Regions from separate parts of the Marinobacterium sp. xm-g-59 genome, predicted to be linked through region 1. Evidence: predicted binding sites of a transcription regulator. Region 1 holds the regulator's gene; each other region holds the start of a gene.
The links. Region 1 encodes LexA, which represses DNA repair genes until DNA is damaged. Its sites were predicted from a motif close to TACTGTNTANNTANACAGTA; they were not measured.
Positions count from the first base shown of each region.

Region 2: the regulator LexA is predicted to act here: its motif matches at 3,134-3,153, upstream of ruvC (crossover junction endodeoxyribonuclease RuvC).
Region 3: the regulator LexA is predicted to act here: its motif matches at 5,392-5,411, upstream of recN (DNA repair protein RecN).

Region 1 covers NZ_WBYR01000001.1:273,228-280,836, reverse strand. The annotation lists gene topA (type I DNA topoisomerase) at 1-2,008, shown strand, start outside; gene XMG59_RS01325 (DUF6586 family protein) at 2,008-2,517, shown strand; gene XMG59_RS01320 (thioesterase family protein) at 2,520-2,987, opposite strand; gene XMG59_RS01315 (SulA-like leucine-rich domain-containing protein) at 3,117-3,521, opposite strand; gene lexA (transcriptional repressor LexA) at 3,533-4,144, opposite strand; gene dinG (ATP-dependent DNA helicase DinG) at 4,296-6,413, shown strand; partial or broken gene XMG59_RS01300 (DEAD/DEAH box helicase) at 6,438-7,609, shown strand, end outside.
Region 2 covers NZ_WBYR01000012.1:19,668-27,276, reverse strand. The annotation lists gene XMG59_RS10890 (GNAT family N-acetyltransferase) at 1-341, opposite strand, end outside; gene XMG59_RS10885 (HIT domain-containing protein) at 395-838, shown strand; gene aspS (aspartate--tRNA ligase) at 1,077-2,840, shown strand; gene ruvC (crossover junction endodeoxyribonuclease RuvC) at 3,182-3,700, shown strand; gene ruvA (Holliday junction branch migration protein RuvA) at 3,746-4,378, shown strand; gene ruvB (Holliday junction branch migration DNA helicase RuvB) at 4,380-5,393, shown strand; gene ybgC (tol-pal system-associated acyl-CoA thioesterase) at 5,400-5,816, shown strand; gene tolQ (protein TolQ) at 5,829-6,506, shown strand; gene tolR (protein TolR) at 6,516-6,932, shown strand; gene tolA (cell envelope integrity protein TolA) at 6,937-7,609, shown strand, end outside.
Region 3 covers NZ_WBYR01000005.1:40,741-48,349, reverse strand. The annotation lists gene dapB (4-hydroxy-tetrahydrodipicolinate reductase) at 1-566, opposite strand, end outside; gene cysE (serine O-acetyltransferase) at 589-1,386, opposite strand; gene dnaJ (molecular chaperone DnaJ) at 1,390-2,517, opposite strand; gene dnaK (molecular chaperone DnaK) at 2,632-4,557, opposite strand; gene grpE (nucleotide exchange factor GrpE) at 4,663-5,253, opposite strand; gene recN (DNA repair protein RecN) at 5,420-7,096, shown strand; gene XMG59_RS07420 (outer membrane protein assembly factor BamE) at 7,164-7,484, shown strand; gene XMG59_RS07415 (RnfH family protein) at 7,516-7,609, opposite strand, start outside.

The DNA of each region.
Region 1 (7,609 bases):
GGTACGCCTGGTCGTTGAACGTGAACGTGAAATTCGTGCCTTTATTCCTGATGAGTATTGGGAATTGCATGCGGATGCGCAGACTCAAGGTGATAAAGCGGTTCGTCTAGAGGTCGTTAAACAGGCCGGTGCGGCATTTAAACCGACCAATGAAGATCAGGCGATGGCTGCTGTCAAAGCGCTGCAAAGTGCCTCTTATGAGGTCGTTAATCGTGAAGATCGTCCAACTAGCAGCAAGCCCTCTGCACCCTTTATTACCTCTACCTTGCAGCAGGCCGCCAGCACCCGTTTAGGTTTCGGTGTTAAGAAGACCATGATGCTCGCTCAGCGTCTCTATGAAGCGGGTTACATTACCTACATGCGTACCGACTCGACTAACTTAAGTAACGAGGCGGTTGAAGCGGCACGAGAGTTTATTGGTTCTCAGTTTGGTGGTGAATACCTGCCACCTCAGCCGATTCGTTATAGCTCTAAAGAGGGCGCACAAGAGGCGCACGAGGCGATCCGTCCATCTGATGTCAATGTTACCTCTGACTCATTGAACGGTGTCGATGCCGACGCAGTTCGACTCTACGACCTGATTCGTAACCAATTCCTAGCCTGTCAAATGACACCCGCTCGTTACCTAAGTACCCGTGTCACAGTGAAAGCGGGTGCCTATGAGCTGACCACTAAGGGTCGTGTCTTGCAGTTCGACGGTTACACCCGTGTGATGAACTTCCGCGGTAAATCGGATGAAGATCAGATCCTACCTGACATGCAGGTGGGTGAATCACTAACACTTAAAGCCTTGGACCCTAGCCAGCACTTTACGAAACCGGCACCGCGCTACACAGAAGCGAGTTTGGTTAAAGAGCTTGAGAAGCGCGGTATTGGTCGTCCGTCCACCTACGCAGCGATTATCTCGACAATTCAAGATCGTGGTTACGTCGAAGTTCAAAACCGTCGCTTCTATGCACAAAAAATGGGCGATATCGTTACGGATCGTCTGGCTGAAAGTTTCCCAGACCTTATGGACTTCAGCTTTACCGCGCGTATGGAAGAGAAGCTGGATGATGTGGCAGATGGTGACATCAACTGGAAGGATCTTCTTAACAACTTCTACACACAGTTCGAAGGCGAACTGGAAGCGGCTCAATCAGCGGATGGTGGCATGCGTGCCAATGATCCAACCGAGACCGATATCAGCTGTCCAGCATGTCAGCGCCCAATGATGATTCGTACGGCAACGACGGGCGTCTTCTTGGGTTGCTCTGGTTATGCTTTGCCACCTAAAGAGCGTTGTAAAACGACCATCAACCTGATTCCTGGTGATGAGGTTGTCGCAGTGGATGCAGACGATGAGGCAGAGTCACGTCTGCTTCTAGAGAAGCACCGTTGTGGTAAATGTGGCTCCTCTATGGACTCCTACTTGATCGATGAGAAGCGTAAGTTACACATCTGTGGTAACAACCCAGATTGTGACGGCTTTGAGGTCGAAGAGGGTAACTACCGTATCAAGGGCTATGAAGGCCCTGTAGTCGAGTGTGATAAGTGTAGCGCTGAGATGCACCTTAAAACGGGCCGTTTCGGTAAGTTCTTTGGCTGTACCAACTCAGAGTGTAAAAACACACGTAAGCTGCTCAAGAATGGTGAAGTGGCTCCGCCTAAGATGGATCCAGTTCCGATGCCGGAGCTTAAGTGTCAGAAGGTTGACGATACCTACATCCTGCGTGATGGAGCCAGTGGTCTATTCCTGGCAGCAAGCCAATTCCCACGTAATCGTGAGACCCGTGCACCTCTGGTCAAAGAGTTGATTCCACATAAAAATGCGATTGACCCTAAATATCACTTCTTAATGGAAGGGCCTCAGCAAGATGAGCAGGGTAACCCCGCTCAAATACGTTACAGCCGCAAAACCAAAGAGCAGTACCTTATGACGGAAGTTGACGGTAAGGCAACTGGTTGGAGAGCTTACTTCACCAATGGTATGTGGCAAGTTGAAGCAGCCAAAGCTAAGAAGCGTTAATGGCTGACCTATACTCCCAGCGTGTGAATCAGACACTCGCGTTTGCACAATACGCGCTGGTGGGTATCAACACTGAGTTGACCGGTGAATCGACCAATCGTATGAAGCTTCGTGGCCTGCAAGAGGCTGCGCTGTTTCATTTAGACAGCGCCTTTAAAGCCTATCTTAATGAGTTGGCTGAACGTGAGCGTGTCCTGCTGACCCAGGCAACACCCTTTGAATTAAGCAAAGCTTTTCAGCAACAGGGAGTCCATTCCAGTGAGTTGGATGAGATGGAGCTGCTCTGTCAGGATTCCGGAAGTTGGTTGTCTAAGTTGATCAGTGCCATCAAAGCTATTCATAAACCCCTACCTCCCTTGCAAGAGAGCGCTAGCCAATCTGACATAGCAATTATAGATTTGGCCAAAGAACAAAGCCTTGAGGAGCAACTGGAGACTCAGTTGCAGGGATGGTTTGAGCAGTTGCGAGCGATGATCCTAAGACATCGCTCTAACGCGCAAGAGTGGTAAACTCAGTTCATTCCTTTTGTTTCAACACCCTTCACAAAGAGATGATCATTCAGATAGTGTCTTGTCGCATCCCCAAGTGGGGCTGATTTGCGACTGCTCACATCCATCTGAACAATGGTCGTCTCTGCCGTCGCGACACAGACGTCATCTTGGAACAGCACCTGGTAGAGCCCAAATGAGCTGGTACCCACGCGAGTTACACCGGTGCCAATATCCAGACGTCCTGGCCAGGTGATCTCACCTAGAAAGTTCAAATGCAGACTGGCAATGACAAATTCGCAATTGTCATTGGCAAGTGGGTCTTTTGGATCGTAGAGAAATTCGACACGGCCTGTCTCTAGGTAGGTACTGAATGCGGCATTGTTCACGTGGCCCTGACGATCGGTATCGGCATAACGGATCTTATCAAATGTTTGGATAGGGAAGTCGGTTAACTGATACGGCTGCTGATTTGGCTTGTGCGATCCCACACTGTTCTCCTTGTAAGTGGTACTCCTCTATTGAGCCTATGATGGTTCAGGGTCTGATTCAAGCTAAATAAAAAAGCCGCTCAAAGAGCGGCTATGGGGGTCTTTGCTACAACGCAGCAAAGGGGGAGGCTAAATTTTTTTACGTACCAATAGACACTCTGTTTCGCTAGAGATCTGAGTGCGTTTCAGTTGGCTGACTAACGCGTCATCGGCAGGGTCATTGTGCCAGCAGATCAGTGTGTGACAGGTTCCCGCTTGCAGTGCGCGCTGAGCCAGTTTGTCTAAACCATGGCGCTTATCACGACGAAGTATCCATACTTTTTTAAGGTCGACGCCTGCATCCGCGAGCACCTGCTTAGTTAATGATTTTGGCGGCTCTAACATAACTAGCCAGCTCTCTTTTTGACTTAATGCGGCAAGCATCGGCATAAGCATTGTGTTCAGATTTACCTGTGAGGTGTGCTGAATCAGCTCAGTCAAAACCAGTGGTTTAAGACCCGCATCATTCTGTGCAAATTGATTGTAAGCAATCATGGTGATTACCTTTAAAAGTCATTCTGTTGACGAATTACGCCAACACCCAAGCCTTCGATGGTTAACTGCTCTTCACGAAGATCAACTTTAATCGGGTCGAACTCTTCGTTCTCTGCTATCAAGTAGACCATGTGACCATCGCGGTGGAATCGTTTTACCGTGACATCTTCACCGACACGAGCAACGACTATCTGACCCTCACGTGCTTCACGTGTTTGGTGAACTGCCAAGAGATCACCATCCATAATGCCGATGTCTTTCATACTCATGCCGCGGACACGGAGTAGGTAGTCTGCTCTTGGGCGAAAGAAGTCTGAACTGATGGTGCAGTAATCATCGATGTGTTGTTCAGCGAGGATGGGTTCACCTGCGGCAACCTGACCGATGATCGCTAGGCCCTCCTGCTCCTCCTCTTCACCGACGATACGGATACCGCGAGAGGTGCCAGGGATCATCTCAATGGCCCCTTTACGTGCTAAGGCCTTTAGGTGCTCCTCTGCTGCATTGGCAGATTTAAACCCTAGATCGCGAGCAATATCGACGCGTGTAGGTGGAAATCCTGTTTCATCAATATGGCGACGGATGCAATCAAGCACCTCTTCTTGACGATTTGTAAGCTTCATAAACGCCCCCTATGACAGTACTGATTGGAATTTAAATGACTGTCTGTTTATTCAGTATTTGTATTTTTATACAGTATTTTAAATGTCGTCAAGTTTTTTCTGTTTGTATATCCAGTATTTTTGTATGATGGCCAACTAATTCGGAGGCGATGTGCTTAACAAAGAGACCCAAACCACCATACAGACAGCTTATCGCGCATTTCTAAATGCTCGCGATTTAAAGGCTCGTTATGCACAAAAGCATATGATTGCAGCGGTCGCACGGCAGTTGGGTGGTATCTTGTCGGACGATGCGGGTCAGCGTCTGGGTGAAAATCATCTGGTCGCCGTAGAGGCTGGAACGGGCACCGGTAAAACCATTGCTTACCTGCTGGCCGCACTTCCAATAGCGCAGGCTAAAGGTAAAACGCTGATCATTTCGACCGCTACCGTTGCGCTTCAGGAGCAGCTTTTATTAAAAGATCTTCCTGAGTTGGCTGAGCACGCCGGTATTGAATTTAAGTACGAAATTGCTAAAGGGCGTCGGCGCTACCTCTGTGTTAGCCGATTAGAGTCTCTTCTTAGTAATCAGCAGGATCTTTCACAGTCAGCCCTGTTTGAAGATGAGTTGGCCCAAGTTTTGGGGCCTGAACAGATCAAAGAGTACAGCGGCCTGTTGGATGAGTTTGCCAGTGGTCGTTGGAAGGGTGATCGTGATGAGCTAGAGCGCAACCTGGATGATGAGACCTGGATGCCGCTTACCTCAGACCATATGCAGTGTACTAATCGTCGCTGTGCGCATTTCAACGCCTGTCCGTTTTATCGTGCTAGGGCCGATATTGAGACAACCGATCTCTTGGTGGTCAACCACGATCTTGTACTGGCTGACTTGGCGTTAGGCGGTGGTGCGATTCTTCCTGAACCGGCCGATTCAATCTACATATTTGATGAGGCGCATCATCTGGGTGATAAGGCGACTAACCACTTCGCGCTCTCTATGCGAGTTAAAGCGAGTGAAAAGGCCTTCAAAACCCTGGAGCGTCAGTTAAAAGGGCTGTTGGATGAAGCGGATTCTGCATTGGTTTTGCAAGATCCAATCAGTCGTATTCAATCCAGTCTCAATGTGGTTCAGGGGCATTTGCAGCGTCTGGACGATCTAGTCTCTGAACAGTTTTTGCCACTCCCGGTGGATGAGCGCAGGTTGCGCTACCCGCAAGGCAGGGTACCCGACAGTTTGGCTAGCCTGACACGTGAATTGGCTCAGTTTTTATCACAGGTTGATCCTCAGTTAGAGAAGATTATTAATGCCCTTAAAGGGGCGATGGAAGATGAAGAGTCTGCACTCGATAAGGGTGTAGGGGAGCGCTGGTTGCCACCGCTAAGTACCCAGTTTAGCCGTGTCCAGAAGATGATGTGGCTGTGTAGAAGTTTTTCGCAAGATATTGAAAATGAAGAGGATAAAGTTGCAAGGTGGTTGGTTCGTCATGAGTCTGAAGCGGGTCGCGATATTGAACTTCACAGCGCCCCTGTCTCCGCTCAAAACCATCTTCAAGATCTGCTCTGGGATCAGTGTTACGGTGCGGTTTTAACCTCAGCAACGCTAACGGCCCTTGGGCGGTTTGATTCCCTCTTTACTCAATTGGGTCTCCCTTTGGATACGCCAGCACTGCGAATGCCTAGTCCTTTTGACTACGCCAATAAGGCCGTTTTGCATGTCCCGAAAATGAAGTTCGATCCTTCAAAAGCGGATCTTCATACCGAAGAGGTTGCTGATTGGCTTAACCGAGAGTTACCCAATTTAACCTCTGTATTGGTTCTGTTTACCTCTTGGCGCCAAATGCGTCGAGTCGAAGAGTTAATGGATACCAAACTGCTGTCGCGTTTAACGGTTCAAGGTGAACTCAGTAAGCAAGCGATGCTGATAGAGCACAAAGCGAGAATCGACCGTGACGAACCCAGTGTTATTTTTGGTTTGGCGTCGTTTGCAGAGGGTGTAGATCTACCCGGTCACTACCTAAAAGATGTTATCATTACCAAGTTGCCTTTTAGTGTTCCAGATGATCCTGTGGATGCGACCTTGGCTGAGTGGATAGAAGCCCGCGGTGGTAACCCTTTCATGGAGATAAGTGTACCCGCAGCCTCTATCAAACTAACTCAAGCGGCAGGCAGATTACTGCGTACGGAGAATGATTCCGGTCGTGTTGTTTTACTTGATAGGCGTGTCGTGACACGTCGTTATGGACAGCAGTTGATCGATGCGCTTCCTCCTTTTGCGCGCCATTTTGAATGATCTATTGATTGAGAGATCCCGATTTTGACTACAGATACCAACCCTGAACAGCAACAAGGTAATCAAGATTCAAATGAAAAGCGGCGTCGCACCCAGCGTCGTCGTCCCCGCAAAAGCCGTGACTACAAACCTCGTCGCTCGCAAGAGTGGAGCCTTGATCAGTTTGTTGTAGAGCCTCAAGAGGGTAAGGATCGTTTCCACGATTTCTATCTGCCAGACTCATTGATGCGTGGTATTCATGAACTTGGCTTTGAGTACGCAACACCGATTCAAGCGGCAACGATTAAGCCGGCACTTCAAGGCCGTGACATCATTGGTAAGGCTCAGACCGGTACCGGTAAAACTGCAGCTTTTCTAATCGGGATCATTACCGATCTTCTCGACTTCAAGTTGGATGTTGAACCGCGCAAGGGTGAACCCCGTGCATTGATCATTGCACCGACACGAGAGTTGGCTCTGCAGATTGCAGCCGATGCAGAAGGCCTATGTAAATACACTGGTTTAAGTATCGTCTCGCTGGTAGGTGGCATGGATTATGACGTGCAGCGTGCAGCACTCGCCAAAGCGCCTGTCGATATTTTGGTCGCGACACCGGGTCGCTTGATCGACTTCGTCAGAAATCAGGATATCGATCTCTACAACGTAGAGGTGTTGGTGCTGGATGAGGCTGATCGTATGTTGAGCATGGGCTTCATTCCCGATGTGCGTACCATCATTCGTTCAACACCGCGTAAGGGCGCTGAGCGTCAAACACTGCTCTACAGTGCAACCTTCACCGATGAGATTATGCGTTTAGCGGCGCAGTGGACGCGTGATCCGGTCACGATTGAGATCGAATCAGAGCATCAAACTACGGATAACGTTTCTCAAACGGTATTTCTTGTCTCAAGTGATGAGAAGTACAACTTGCTGCGTAACTACTTACGTATCAATGGCGTCGAGAAAGCGATCGTATTCTGTAACCGTCGTCATGAGACGCGTAAGTTGGCAGAGCGTCTAGAGAAAGACGGTGTCAAAGCGGCCATGATGTCGGGTGAGATCCCACAGAACAAACGCATCAAAACCCTAGAGGGTTTCCGCAGTGGCAAGATCGAAGTCCTAGTGGCTACCGACGTTGCTGGTCGCGGTATACACATTGATGGTGTGAGCCATGTTGTGAACTATCAGCTTCCTGAAGATGCGGATGACTATGTTCA
Region 2 (7,609 bases), on a different contig from region 1:
CCTACCCATCTCGGGCCGGTTGATGGCGTAAAAGGGACTGCGCTTAGAAGCTTTGGATAGTAGTTTAAGCCGGATTGATGGAAAGCGTTTGCCCAACTCTGATCAAAAACATACTCACCCCAAGAGTGGTATTTAATATAGAGAGGGAGATAGATAATCGTCTCACCCTCCTCAATTAATTCTAAGTGACAGGGTTGCCAACCCTGTTCCGTCGAAACAGACCCTGAATGTTCCATCGCGGCCAAGAATTCATGACGCAGAAAGGGATAGTCGGAATCCTTAAGTTCATTCCAACGATGCTTATCAATACTATTAATGGATTGATGAGTCCTAATTTCCATCTGCTTGGTCTATATTTAAGAAAAGGTTAGGTCGTTACGAGGAGTATATAGAAATGGATGAACTAGAACTCGAATTTCAGTTAGATGCTCAACTTGCTGCGGATACGATTAAGTTGGGTGATTTCCCGCTCTCTTCGGTTTTGCTGATGAATGATAGCCAATATCCTTGGCTGATTCTTGTACCTCGTCGTGCGGGTATGACAGAGATCTACCATCTCAGTGCAGAGGATCAACAGCAGATGCTGCTGGAGACCAGTGCACTGGCTCAAGCGTTATCCGATATCTTCGCGGCCAAAAAGATGAATGTTGCGAATCTAGGTAACATGGTTTCCCAATTGCATATACATGTTATCGCCCGGTTAGAGAGTGATCCTGCTTGGCCAGGACCAGTCTGGGGGAAAGTGCCAGCACAGCCTTACAGCTCAGATGAGCTAGCCTCTGTCAAAGAGCGTTTGGATGCCTTGTTAACCGGTGAAGTTGAGTTTAGAGCGGTATAATCAGCGTTTGACAGGTTGAAAACCAGTTACCGCTCTTCGTAGATAGTTTGACGTCCCAAAGGTGACAGGCCTTAAGCCTGTCACCCGCTCTAGAATCCACAAGATACTCTTTGAAATACCAAAAATTGCCCTGTAATAGCCTGTTAATTCAGGTATAATTCCCGCCTTTCGGCCATAGGCCTAACCATTTTAGTTAATACTCGTTTCAGCGGGTTTTAGTAGATAGGACAGCAGAGTTATGCGCAGCCACTATTGCGGCGATCTTCGTGAAGAACATATTGGACAAGAAATTACCCTGGCAGGTTGGGTGCACCGTCGTCGTGACCACGGTGGCGTAATCTTCCTAGATCTTCGTGATCGTGAGGGTTTGACACAGGTTGTGTTTGATCCAGATCGCGAAGAGAGTTTCGCGTTGGCGGATAGCTGCCGTAACGAGTTCGTAGTTGAGGTTAAAGGCCTTGTTCGTGCTCGGCCAGAGGGTACTACCAACCCGGATATGCCAACGGGTGCTATCGAGGTGCTGGGTAAAGAGCTGATCATCCTGAACAAGGCTGAAACTCCTCCTTTTCAGTTGGATGAGCACCAGCAAGTGGGTGAAGATGTTCGTCTTCGTCACCGCTACGTCGATCTCCGCCGTCCAGAGATTCAAGAGAAGCTTCGTTTCCGCTCTAAAGTGACTCACCAGGTTCGTGCTTACCTTGAAGATCAAGGTTTCCTAGATATCGAAACGCCGATCCTGACTCGTGCCACCCCAGAGGGTGCTCGTGACTACCTAGTTCCAAGCCGTACTCATGAAGGTAGCTTCTTTGCACTGCCTCAGTCACCACAGCTATTTAAACAGCTCCTTATGGTCTCTGGCTTTGATCGCTACTACCAAATTGCTAAGTGTTTCCGTGACGAAGATTTGCGTGCGGATCGTCAGCCAGAGTTCACTCAGATCGATATCGAGACCTCGTTCCTTGATGAACACGAGGTGATGGCAATCACTGAAAACATGATCCGTGGCCTGTTCAAAGATCAATTGAACATCGATCTAGGCGAGTTCCCGCACATGCCATACTCTGAGGCGATGCAGCGTTTTGGTTCTGATAAGCCAGATCTGCGCATTCCTATGGAGCTGGTTGATGTTGCAGATCTGGTCGCAAGTGTCGACTTTAAAGTGTTTGCTGGCCCAGCAACGGATCCAAAAGGTCGCGTCGCGGCTCTTAAAGTACCGGGCGGTTCTGAGCTGACTCGTAAGCAGATTGATGAGTACACTAAGTATGTATCAATCTACGGTGCGAAAGGTTTGGCGTGGATCAAAGTGAATGATCTAGCGGCTGGCGCTGAAGGCCTTCAGTCTCCAATTGTTAAGTTCTTGGGTGCAGAGATTGCGCTGCAGATTATGGAGCGCCTTGAAGCGAAAGATGGTGATCTTGTCTTCTTCGGTGCGGATAAAGCCAACATCGTTAACGAAGCCTTGGGTGCGCTGCGTATCAAAGTGGGTGAAGACCTTAACATGCTTGAGCGTGAGTGGGCGCCACTATGGGTTGTCGACTTCCCAATGTTCGAAGAGAACTCCGATGGCAGCATGACAGCGCTTCACCACCCATTCACAGCACCGAGCTGTTCACCAGAAGAGTTGATTGCTCAGCCTGAAGGTCAGCTGTCACGTGCCTACGACATGGTTCTTAACGGTTGTGAGCTTGGTGGTGGTTCGGTTCGTATCCACGATCAAGAGATGCAGAAAGCGGTCTTCAAAGTACTGGGTATCAGTGATGAAGAGGCGGACGAGAAGTTTGGATTCCTATTGAACGCGCTTAAGTTTGGTGCGCCACCACACGCGGGTCTGGCATTTGGTCTTGACCGTCTGATTATGCTGATGACGGGTTCTACTTCGATTCGTGAAGTGATCGCCTTCCCTAAAACTCAGTCAGCGGCTTGTCCAATGACTGAAGCACCGGGTGAAGTGAGCGCGGCTCAACTGCGTGACCTAAACATCAAGTTGCGTAAAACACCTTAATCGAGTGTTTGATTAAAAAAAACCGGCAGTAAGCCGGTTTTTTTGTGTCTCTGGAAAATGCTGAAAGACTTACAACTCGCAGATGCGAGTTGATCGCGGTTTTTCGCTGCGCTCAAATTCGCTCCTACAGTCGAGCTACGCAGAGAGATCGTTGCAAAGTCCTACTATAGGAGCGTATTGGCGCCCCGCGCCAAACCGCGATCGATTGGACTTGCTAATCGAATTTAATGCTCCGGTGACTGGCTTTAGCCTGTCAACCGCTGTCTGTTTAAGGTATTGGTCTCAATCACAACTACTGTTAGTATATACAGCATTAAAACAATCTCTACGACAGGCGACCGATGCTGATATTGGGAATCGACCCAGGTTCAAGAATTACCGGATACGGCATCATCAATGCTCAGGGTAATAAGGCTGAGTACGTTGCCAGTGGTTGTATCAAAATCGCAGATGCGACCCTTCCTGATAAGTTAAACCAAGTCTTTAGCGGTGTCTCTGAACTGATTGAGCGCTACCAGCCTCAAGAGTGTGCGATAGAGCAGGTCTTTATGTCTCGTAACGCTGACTCTGCGCTTAAGCTCGGGCAGGCTAGAGGGGCAGCTATCGTAGCGGCCGTCAATCGAGGCGTAGAGGTTCATGAATATGCGGCACGCCTGGTGAAGCAGGCAGTAGCTGGAACTGGCGCTGCGGATAAGGGGCAGGTCCAGATGATGGTGCAACGTATTTTGTCACTTCCGGGGTTGCCACAGATCGATGCGGCTGATGGGTTGGCCATCGCACTTTGTCATGCCTATACCCGTCAAGGCTTAATAGCGACAGCGGGAACTCGTCGTTCAGTAAAAGGGCGATGGAGATTGTAGATGCTTTCGAATAATATCAATGCGTTACTTTATTGAGGTCAGATTGTGATAGGTCGTTTAACAGGTGAATTGGTAGAGAAGTCACCTCCAGAGTTGCTGATAGATGTTTCCGGTGTCGGTTATGAACTGGAAGCGTCCATGAATACCTTCTACAAATTGCCGGATGTCGGCACCTTTGTAACGCTGTATACACACTTCGTTGTGCGTGAAGATGCACAGCTTCTTTATGGATTTGCCGACAAAAACGAACGCACTCTGTTTCGAACCCTGATCAAGGTGAATGGGGTGGGGCCTAAGTTGGCGTTGACCATTCTTTCGGGTATCTCCGTCCAAGAGTTCATTCGAACGGTTCAGCATGAGGACAGTACAGCCCTGGTACGTCTGCCGGGTGTCGGTAAAAAAACCGCTGAGCGTTTAATCATCGAGATGAAGGATAAGCTGGATCGACTTGAGCTACCGACCCGTGTTGAAGCGGAACTGAGTGATTTTGCAATGCCCATCGTGGATGCGAAGCCTACCGTCGATTACAGAGCAGATGCAGAGACGGCACTGGTCGCATTGGGTTATAAACCGCTGCAAGCAACTAAGGCGATTGAAAAAGCGGTCACCGAATTGGGTGAGACGGCCGATACAGAATCGTTGATTCGTCAGGCACTTAAGATGATGGTGGCAAGCTAAGATGCAGATTGAACCTGATCGTTTTATATCGCCGGTTAAGACACCCAATGAAGAGGTGCATGATCGCGCGGTTCGCCCTAAGACACTTCAAGACTATGAAGGTCAGCCGCAAGTTCGAGAGCAGATGGAGATCTTCATCCATGCCGCTCGCAAGCGTAATGAAGCACTGGATCATACTCTGATCTTTGGCCCGCCAGGATTGGGTAAAACCACACTGGCCAATATTATTGCCAATGAGATGGGCAGTGAAATTAAAACCACCTCTGGCCCTGTTTTAGAGAAAGCGGGTGATATTGCAGCTCTTCTGACCAATCTTGAGCCGGGAGATGTGCTCTTCATAGACGAGATTCATCGACTCAGTGCCAGTGTCGAAGAGGTACTCTATCCCGCGATGGAGGACTACCAGCTCGATATCATGATCGGTGAAGGCCCAGCTGCACGATCGATCAAACTGGAACTGCCCCCCTTTACGTTAGTCGGTGCTACGACACGTGCCGGCTTATTGACGTCACCACTGCGTGATCGTTTCGGTATTGTGCAGCGGTTAGAGTTCTATTCGATTGCCGATCTGACCAATATTGTCATGCGAACGGCACGTTTAAGTGGTTCTGAAATCGATGAGGGTGGTGCGCACGAGATTGCACGTCGTTCTCGCGGTACTCCTCGTATTGCCAACCGGCTCCTGCGCCGTGCACGTGACTTCTCTGAAGTGAAAGGGGATGGGCGTATCACCGAAGAGATGGCTGATCTGGCATTGAATATGCTCAATGTCGATCAACATGGTTTTGATCACATGGACCGTCGAATGCTGCTCGCCATGCTCGAAAAGTTTGGTGGTGGTCCTGTTGGTGTGGACAGTCTTGCGGCAGCCATTAGCGAAGAGCGTGACACCATCGAAGACGTTCTCGAGCCCTATTTGATTCAGCAAGGTTTTGTCATGCGCACGCCAAGAGGGCGGGTGCTAACCGACCATGCTTACCGATACTTTGGTGTCGATAAGCCTGAAGGAAACTAGTTTATTATGGCGTTTCAGTGGCCTGTCAGAGTCTACATAGAAGATACCGATTTTGGCGGTATTGTTTACTACGTTAATTATCTAAAATTTATGGAGCGTGCTCGGACGGAGTTGTTGCGTTCGGCGGGTTGGTCGCAGCACGAACTGTCACAGCAAAATTTGATTTTTGTGGTTGGTTCGGTGGAGGCGCAATATTTAGCGCCGGCTAGGCTTGATGATTCGTTAATTGTCAGAACAACCGTCAAAAAACCGCAAGGTGCACGTGTTAAATTTCTGCAAGCTGTTGTTAAGGAGGGATCTGATAGAGTCCTCTGCCAAGCAGAAGTTGAAGTGATATCCGTCACTGGAGCCATGCGTCCGAAACGCTGGCCAAAAGAGTTAATTACATCAATCACCCAAGCGCATCCGGAAGCTTGGGATTAACAGGAGTTGAGTGTGGAAGATCAGCTGTCGATTTGGAGTCTCGTATTTGGTGCGAGTTTCGTCGTCCAGTTAGTTATGTTGTCGCTTTTGGCGGCTTCGTTTTTATCTTGGGTTGTTATCTTTCAACGTCGCCGCGTCATTAGCGGTGCACAAAAAGCGTTTAAAGCATTTGAAGAGCGTTTTTGGTCGGGTGCTGATTTAGGTCAGCTCTACCGCGAAGCCAATGCTGAACCTAATTCAGAGAGCGGAGCTGAAAATATTTTCCGTGCTGGACTCAAAGAATTTACACGTCTGACACAGCAGTCAAATGCTGATCCGGATATGGTGATGAACGGTGTGCAGCGAGCCATGCGTGTCGCAATGGCACGTGAAGAGGAGAAGCTCGAAGCGCACCTTCCTTTCCTTGCAACGGTGGGTTCTACCAGCCCCTATGTCGGTCTGTTTGGAACCGTGTGGGGTATCATGAATGCGTTTCGTGGTCTGGCTAACGTTCAGCAGGCGACCCTTGCCTCGGTAGCGCCGGGTATTTCAGAAGCCTTGGTCGCGACGGCTATAGGTCTGTTTGCTGCGATTCCGGCCGTGGTGGCCTACAACCGTTACTCAGCATCGGTGGATTCTCTGTTGAACAGTTACGAAACCTTTGCCGATGAGTTCTCTAGCATTCTTTACCGTCGCGTTCATGCTCGTTAAGGGTAAAAGATGATTAGGCGTCAGCGCACAAAGCGCAAATTGAATGCAGAGATTAACGTCGTACCCTATATCGATGTGACCTTGGTTCTGCTGATTATCTTTATGGTGACAGCTCCTATGTTGACTCAAGGCGTTGATGTGGAACTCCCGAAAGCCTCCTCTGAGCCTGTAGAGACTCAAGATGAAGAGCCATTGATCGTGACGGTTGATGCAGAAGGACTTTACTACATCAATTTGGGTGAAGATGAGACGGTTCCTAAAAGTGCCGAACAGATAGCGGGTCAGATCAGGCAGATACTCTCGGTTAACCCTGGAAAAATGATGTTGGTTCGAGGTGATCGTCAAGCGAGCTATGATCAGGTGGTTCAGTTAATGGTGCTGTTACAGGGTGCTGGAGCTGAACGAGTCGGTTTGGTGACGGAGTAGATCCTTGTTCGATCGTAGTTATCTTCTGCCAACCCTTTTTGCTGCACTGGTTCATGCACTGGTGTTGGTGGTTATTTCAGGGGTTTGGATCGGTCAAGAGGTGGATCGTAAAGCGCAGCCGCGACATATCGAGGCTCGAATGGTCGATCTTTCGGCTCTGGCTGAAAAGAAAGCCGCTGAAGAGAAATTGATGAAAGATAAAGCAGCTGCAGAGGCTGCGAAGAAAAAAGCCGCGGAACGAGCCAAGAAAGCCAAAGCCGATGAGGCAAAGCGCAAGAAAGCAGCGGACGCTAAACGTAAAGCGGATGCTAAAAAAGCCGCTGATAAGAAAAAAGCCGATGACGCTAAGCGCAAAAAAGCGGCTGAAGAGAAAAAGAGAGCAGAGGCTGAACGTAAAGCTGCAGAGCGTAAAAAAGCTGAAGCGGCTAAGAAAAAAGCTGATGCAGAGGCTAAAAAAGCCAAATTAAAAGCCGCTGAAGAGGCTAAGAAAAAGGCGGAAGCTAAGAAGCGTCAAGCGGAAGAGGCTAAACGCAAAGCTGCAGAAGAGGCCAAACGAAAAGCGGATGCAGAGCGTAAAGCCCAGGAGCAGGCTGAAGCAAAACGTCGCGAAGAGCTGGCAAGGCAGCGTGCCGCAGCAGCTGAAAGAGCAGCACAAACGGTCGCTGATGTAGGTGCCT
Region 3 (7,609 bases), on a different contig from region 1:
ACTGCACACTCTTTAAGATCACGACCCAGCGCATCGGCAACCACTTCACCCATACGCAGAGCGGTACCTGAAGGGGCATCCACTTTATGACGGTGATGCGCTTCGATCACTTCAATGTCGTAACCACCATCGTCACCCAAGGCTTTGGCAGCCACTTCAAGCAGCTTGAAACAGAGGTTTACACCAACAGACATATTCGGCGCAAAGACGATTGAGATCGACTCACCACCCTCTGCCAACTTCGCCTTCTGCGACTCGGTTAGCCCCGTCGTACCAATCACCATCGACTTACCGGCAGCTTTACAGATCGCAAGATTAGCAAGGGTCGACTCTGGGCTAGTAAAGTCGATCAATACATCAAAATCGTCTGTCACAGACTCCAGTGAGCCAGTAATCGCAACACCCAGACGACCCACGCCTGCCAACTCACCTGCATCAGCACCGATCAACGAACTGTCAGGAAGCACAATGGCTGCGCCTAGGGTCACACCCTCTGCCGCGTCGACAGCTTCGATCAATGTTTTACCCATGCGCCCTGCGGCACCCGTGATGGCAATACGTGTCATCTCTTTTTCCTTAACTAAAAATCTATTCGTCAGTGACATTCAGCCCTTGGTCCATATCCAAGGCTGGCATATCACTCATTAGGCAACCCACCACTTTGGCAGGAACACCCGCTACCGTCGTATGTGCCTCTACAGGCTCCAAGACCACACTGCCTGCACCTACTTTGGCACCCTGGCCGACTTCGATGTTGCCAAGAATCTTAGCACCGGCGCCAATCAAAACCCCAGCGCGGATTTTCGGATGTCGATCGCCCGACTCCTTACCGGTACCCCCTAGGGTCACGGATTGCAGTATCGAGACGTCATTCTCAATAACACAGGTCTCACCGATGACAATGCCGGTCGCGTGGTCAAACATCACACCCTGACCGATGTTAGCCGCAGGGTGAATATCGACCTGCAGGGTCGAGCTCATACGACTCTGTAGATAGTTTGCCAACGATTGACGCCCTTGACGCCACATATAGTTGGCCACTCGATATGACTGAAGCGCGTGAAACCCTTTCAAGTACAACAGCACCGTGCTGTAGTCGCGAATTGCAGGGTCACGGGTGTAGACCGCAAGGAGATCGGCACAGGCGGCTTCGATCAGTGTGGGGTCCGCTTCATAAGCGACCTCAAAGATCTCACGCATCGCCACAGCGGGCACCACATCATCCGACAGCTTTTCAGCCAACAGATAAGAGAGTGCCGAACGCAAGGTCGGATGGCTGTTTATCGTTGTATGGTAGAAGCTCGACAGAAGCGGCTCATTAGCACTTAATGTACTCGCCTCACTCTGAAGTGCTTGCCATACCTCTGCAACCGCCTGATCACCCATAACTTAGGTCATATCCTCAAAGAATTTTTTGACTGAATCAAAGAAGCCGTGCTTCTTCGGTCCATGTTTCTGGTGCTCTTCCGTAGAGTCACGGAACTCTTCTAGCAGCTCTTTCTGACGTGAAGTGAGGCTGACTGGGGTTTCAACAACCGCACGAACCATCAAATCACCCAAGGCGCCACCGCGCACCGGCTTCACACCCTTGCCACGTAGACGGAACATCTTACCCGTCTGTGTCTCTGCAGGGATCTTCAGTTTAACCTGACCATCCAGTGTTGGCACGTTTAGTTCACCACCCAACGCTGCATCGACAAAGCTGATCGGTACTTCACAGTAGAGGTTGGCGCCGTCGCGTTCAAATATCGGGTGATCTTTAACACTCACTTGAACATAGAGATCGCCTGAAGGACCTCCGTGTGCTCCCGCTTCGCCCTCGCCTGAAAGACGAATACGATCACCGGTATCAACACCCGCTGGGATCTTAACTTCCAACGTCTTGGTCTTCTGCGTACGGCCCTGGCCGTGACAGACATTACAAGGATCAGAGATCACTTTACCTTCGCCATGACAGGTAGGACAGGTCTGCTGAACCGCAAAGAAACCTTGCTGCATGCGGACCTGACCGGCACCACCACAGGTACCACAGGTCTTAGCCGTTGTGCCCTTCTTAGCGCCGCTACCATCACAGGTTTCACAAGAGACGTAGGTAGGAACTTTTAGCGTCTTTTCACAACCGCGGACGGCCTCTTCAAGACTCAAATCGAGGTTGTAACGCAGATCGGCACCGCGACGCACGCTGGAACGACCGCGACCACGACCACCGCCGCCACCGAACATATCGCCAAAGACATCGCCAAAGATATCTGAGAAGCCACCTTCAAAGCCGCCGCCCATACCACCTTGGCCACCCAAGCCCGCATGACCATACTGATCGTAGGCCGCTTTCTTCTGCGCATCGGACAACACTTCGTACGCTTCACTGATCTCTTTAAACTTGAGTTCAGCCGCCTCGTCATCCGGGTTGCGGTCAGGGTGATACTTCATCGCTAAGCGACGGTAAGCCTTTTTGATGTCACGATCAGATGCATCACGAGAGACACCTAAGAGTTCATAATAATCTTGCTTGCTCATACTGCGTGTAAACCTGTAATTACGCTATCGTGAATATGACAACGCGGGAGTAAAGACCCCCGCGCTGACACACGATTTTGTGAGAGTCTTAACTCTCGTTATTGCTTGCTAAGCTTACTTCTTGTCGTCTTTGACTTCTTCAAACTCAGCATCAACAACGTCATCGCCTGCATCGCGAGCCGCTTCAGCTTCAGCGCCTTGGCCAGCTTCTGCTTGTTGTGCAGCCTCTGCATACATCTTCTGAGCAACACCCGAAACCGCTTCTGTTAGCGCTTCAGTTTTTGCTGTGATCTCTGCAGTGTCAGAGCCTTTCAACGCCTCTTCAAGTGCAGTGATGGCTGCTTCGATGTTCGATTTCTCTTCATCAGAAGCCTTATCACCCGCATCTTCTAGCGTCTTACGTGCTGTGTGAACCATGGCATCGCCTTGGTTACGAGCAGCCGTTAGCTCTTCAAACTTCTTATCTTCTTCAGCGTGCGCTTCGGCATCCTGAACCATCTTCTCGACTTCGTCATCGCTTAGACCAGAAGAGGCTTTAATAACGATCGACTGTTCTTTACCAGTCGCCTGGTCTTTAGCAGAGACATTGAGGATACCGTTAGCATCAATATCGAAGGTTACTTCGATCTGTGGCATGCCACGTGGTGCTGGTGGAATATCGGCAAGGTCGAAACGGCCCAGCGACTTGTTCTGTGTCGCTTGCTTACGCTCACCCTGAACAACGTGAATGGTTACCGCTGTCTGGTTGTCTTCCGCTGTCGAGAAGGTCTGCGACTTACGAGTAGGGATCGTCGTGTTCTTGTCGATCAATGGTGTAGCAACGCCACCCATGGTTTCGATACCTAGAGTCAGCGGTGTTACATCCAGTAGAAGAACGTCTTTCACATCACCTGACAGTACCGCACCCTGAAGCGCTGCACCCATCGCTACCGCTTCGTCTGGGTTAACGTCTTTACGTGGCTCTTTACCGAAGAACTCAGCCACTTTCGCCTGCACCATTGGCATACGAGTCTGACCACCGACTAGGATAACGTCGTCGATCTCAGAAGCGGATAGGCCAGCATCTTGAAGTGCGATGCGACATGGCTCAAGTGAGCGTTGAACAAGATCTTCAACCAAAGACTCTAGCTTCGAACGAGAGAGTTTAACGTTCAAGTGCTTAGGACCTGTTGCATCCGCTGTGATGTAAGGCAGGTTAACGTCAGTAGACTGTGCCGATGAAAGCTCAACTTTCGCTTTCTCACCCGCCTCTTTTAGACGCTGTAGCGCTAGCGGATCGTTGTGCAGATCGATGCCAGACTCTTTCTTGAACTCGTCTGCTAGGTAGTTGATAACCGCAAGGTCGAAGTCTTCACCACCTAGGAATGTATCACCGTTGGTTGCAAGTACTTCAAACTGGTGCTCGCCATCAACGTCTGCAATTTCGATGATCGAGATATCGAAAGTACCACCACCTAGGTCGTACACTGCAATCGTACGATCACCGGCTGCTTTATCCATGCCGTAAGCAAGTGCTGCAGCAGTTGGCTCGTTGATGATACGTTTTACTTCTAGGCCTGCGATACGACCCGCATCCTTTGTTGCTTGACGCTGAGAGTCGTTGAAGTAAGCAGGAACCGTGATAACCGCTTCTGTTACCGATTCGCCTAGGTAATCTTCAGCAGTTTTCTTCATCTTCTTAAGAACTTCTGCAGAGATCTGAGGCGGTGCTAGCTTCTCGCCTTTTACCTCAACCCAGGCATCGCCATTGTCCGCTTTAGCGATGTTGTAAGGCACCATTTTGATGTCTTTCTGTACAACATCGTCTTCAAAACGACGACCGATTAGACGCTTGATCGCGAATAGAGTGTTGTCTGGGTTAGTAACTGCCTGACGTTTCGCAGACTGACCAACCAGAGTTTCGCCTTCTGCCGAGTAAGCAATGATCGACGGAGTGGTGCGATCGCCTTCAGCGTTTTCAATAACTTTAGTTTTATCGCCTTCAAGTACTGCTACACACGAGTTGGTAGTACCTAGGTCAATACCGATGATTTTACCCATGTTTAATTCTCCTAATGACACCGCACTGGGTGTTTAAAACTGTTTTACCTTAACCCCTATATGGGTGTGGTCTTTCAAATATCAAGTCTGGTTTATAAAAAGGTCTTAACCTTTAGCGACCATCACCATCGCAGGACGAACTAAGCGACCATTAAGTAGGTAGCCCTTCTGCATCACAGCAATGACAGAGTTTGGTGCTGCACCTTCCGCTTCAACCATCGACATCGCTTGATGGTGCTCTGGGTTGAACGCCTCACCCTCTGGGTTGATCACTTCTAGATTGAATTTAGCAACGCCATCGATGAACATTTTGTGCGTCATCTCAACGCCTTCACGAAGCGGTTTAACCACCTCATCTTCGACCTGGCTCGCTTCAATAGCGCGCTCTAGACTGTCAATGACCGGCAATAGCTCTTCGGCAAATTTTTCAACAGCGAACTTACGCGCTTTATCCACCTCAACCTCAGCACGACGGCGCTGGTTAGCGATCTCCGCTTGGGCACGAGGTTCAAGCTCTGCCAGCTGTTTTTGCAGCTCAGCAATCGTCGCATTCGCAGCGGCTAGCTCTTCTTGAAGGGATTCAACGGTTAACTCTTCCGTCTCAACCAGTTCAGGCTCCACAAGATTCTCTTCAGCCGTCGCGTCGACTTGACTCTCTTCAACCTGATCTTGGTGTGTCTGATCTTCATTCGCCATGGTGTTATCTCCAGAATCATTCAATCTTGTCTCCTATGTGGTATCGACCATCTGAAATTCAACCCTTCCACGCGCTTTTTTGACCTAAGACTGCACTTTTCTATTGCCTAATCCACAAACATTGGTTAAAAATACAGTAACTGTATATCTAAACAGGTATTAAGCCATGTTAACGCTACTCAGCATCCGAAACTTTGCGATCGTCTCAACACTCGACCTAGAACTGAAATCGGGCATGACCGTCGTCAGCGGTGAGACCGGTGCCGGCAAATCGATCATGCTTGATGCACTGGGATTAGCCTTAGGCAAACGCGCTGAAGCCGACTCGGTTCGAGAAGGGGCAAAACGAGCTGAGATTAGCGCCGCGTTCGATATACAAGCACTACCCGATGCGAAACGCTGGTTAGAGGCGAATGAGCTAGAGTCGGAAGAGATCAACGAGTGTATTTTACGCCGCACACTGAGTGCCGACGGTCGCAGCCGAAGCTATATTAATGGCCACCCCTGCCCACTGAACCGCGTCAAAGAGCTGGGTGAGCTGCTTGTCGACATACACGGCCAGCACGAACACCAACGTCTATTAAAGCGCGATTTTCACCGCACCCTGCTCGACAACTACGCCAAAACGAATGAGACAGCACAGGAAGTACGTAAACTCTTTACCCAGTGGCAATCAAAGCAGAGTGAGTTGAAACGCCTTCAAGACATGAGTGAAGAGGCGAATGCGCAACTGCAACTGCTGAGCTATCAAACGGAAGAGCTCAACCGTTTAGACCCTCAAACAGGTGAACTGCAAGCCTTAGAAGAGGAGCAGAAGATACTCTCCAACGCAGGGTCAATCCTTAACAGTGGCCAACAGATCCAGATGCTTCTTAGCGAGGGTGAAGAGAGCAACGCCACAGCGGTACTCAACCAAGCACTGCACCTATTGGGCGACATCGAAGCGGACTCACCTGCACTACAGCAGACCGCCGAGATGCTAAACGCTGCTCTGATTCAAGTGGAAGAGGCCGAACGCGAGTTGAGCCATTTTGTTCAACGAGTTGAGTTGGACCCTGAGCGCTTACAAGAGGTGGAAGATCGCTTAACCAGCATCTACGATCTAGCCAGAAAACACCGCATTGCGCCAGAGCAGTTACCGGAATTAAAAGACCAACTAAATACTGAACTCGACTCTTTGGCTCATGTCGATGAGAACTTAGAGCAACTCGAATCCGAAGTTGCTACGGCTAATGCAGCGTTACTAGAAAAAGCTCGCCAACTCAGCAAACTACGCAGAAAAGCAGCTAAACAACTTGATCAAGAGGTGAATGAACAGCTTGCCATGCTGGGCATGAACAGCGCGCGTTTCACAGCCAGTCTGAATGATATCGATCCTAAATACATTACGGCCCAAGGCTTGGAAGAGATTGAGTTCCTGATCAATACCAATCAGGGCCAAACCGCAAAACCGCTGGCCAAAATTGCCTCGGGTGGTGAGCTGTCACGAATTAGCCTTGCAATTCAAGTTGTAACGGCTAAGACGACTGACACCCCGACTCTCATTTTTGACGAAGTCGATGTCGGTATTGGCGGAGGCATTGCCGAAGTCGTTGGCCGATTGTTACGTCAATTGAGTGAACGAGCACAGATTCTCTGTGTCACACACCAACCTCAGGTGGCTTCACAAGGAACCCAACACCTGTTTGTCAGCAAAGGCGCAGACACCGGTTCGGTTGAGACCAAAATCACACCACTAACCAAAAATCAGCGCATCAATGAGGTCGCTAGAATGCTGGGTGGACTTGAGATGACTGATACCACCCTTGAGCACGCTAAAGAGATGCTGACCAGCGCGCTATAGACTGGTCGATTCAAACAGTGGCGTGTAAACTAATGCCACTTTGAACAGTAACAGGAACAACCTGAACATGCGCAAGCTCATCATCTCTGCCTTTCTTGCTACTCTCGTGACCGGCTGTACAACCTTTCCAGGCGTGTACAAAATGGATGTTCCGCAAGGCAACCAGGTGACACAAGAGATGGTTGATCAGCTTCGCCCAGGAATGACGCCTAGCCAAGTTCGTTACGTACTGGGTACACCCCTGTTAACGGACACCTTCAACCAGAACCGTTGGGACTATGTCTTCCAGTTGGTACAAGAGGATGAAGTGGTCGAGCTACGTCAGTTTCGCGTCTACTTTGAAAACGACAAGCTGGTACGTTTGGAAGGCGATCTGAAACCGCAGTAACGCAGAGCTCAACGAATACAAAAAAGCCAACTTACGAGTTGGCTTTTTTGGCTTTAGCTTCGGCTGCTCGGCGGGCACGAACCTCTTTAGGATCAGCAATTAACGGGCGGTAGATCTCTACTCGA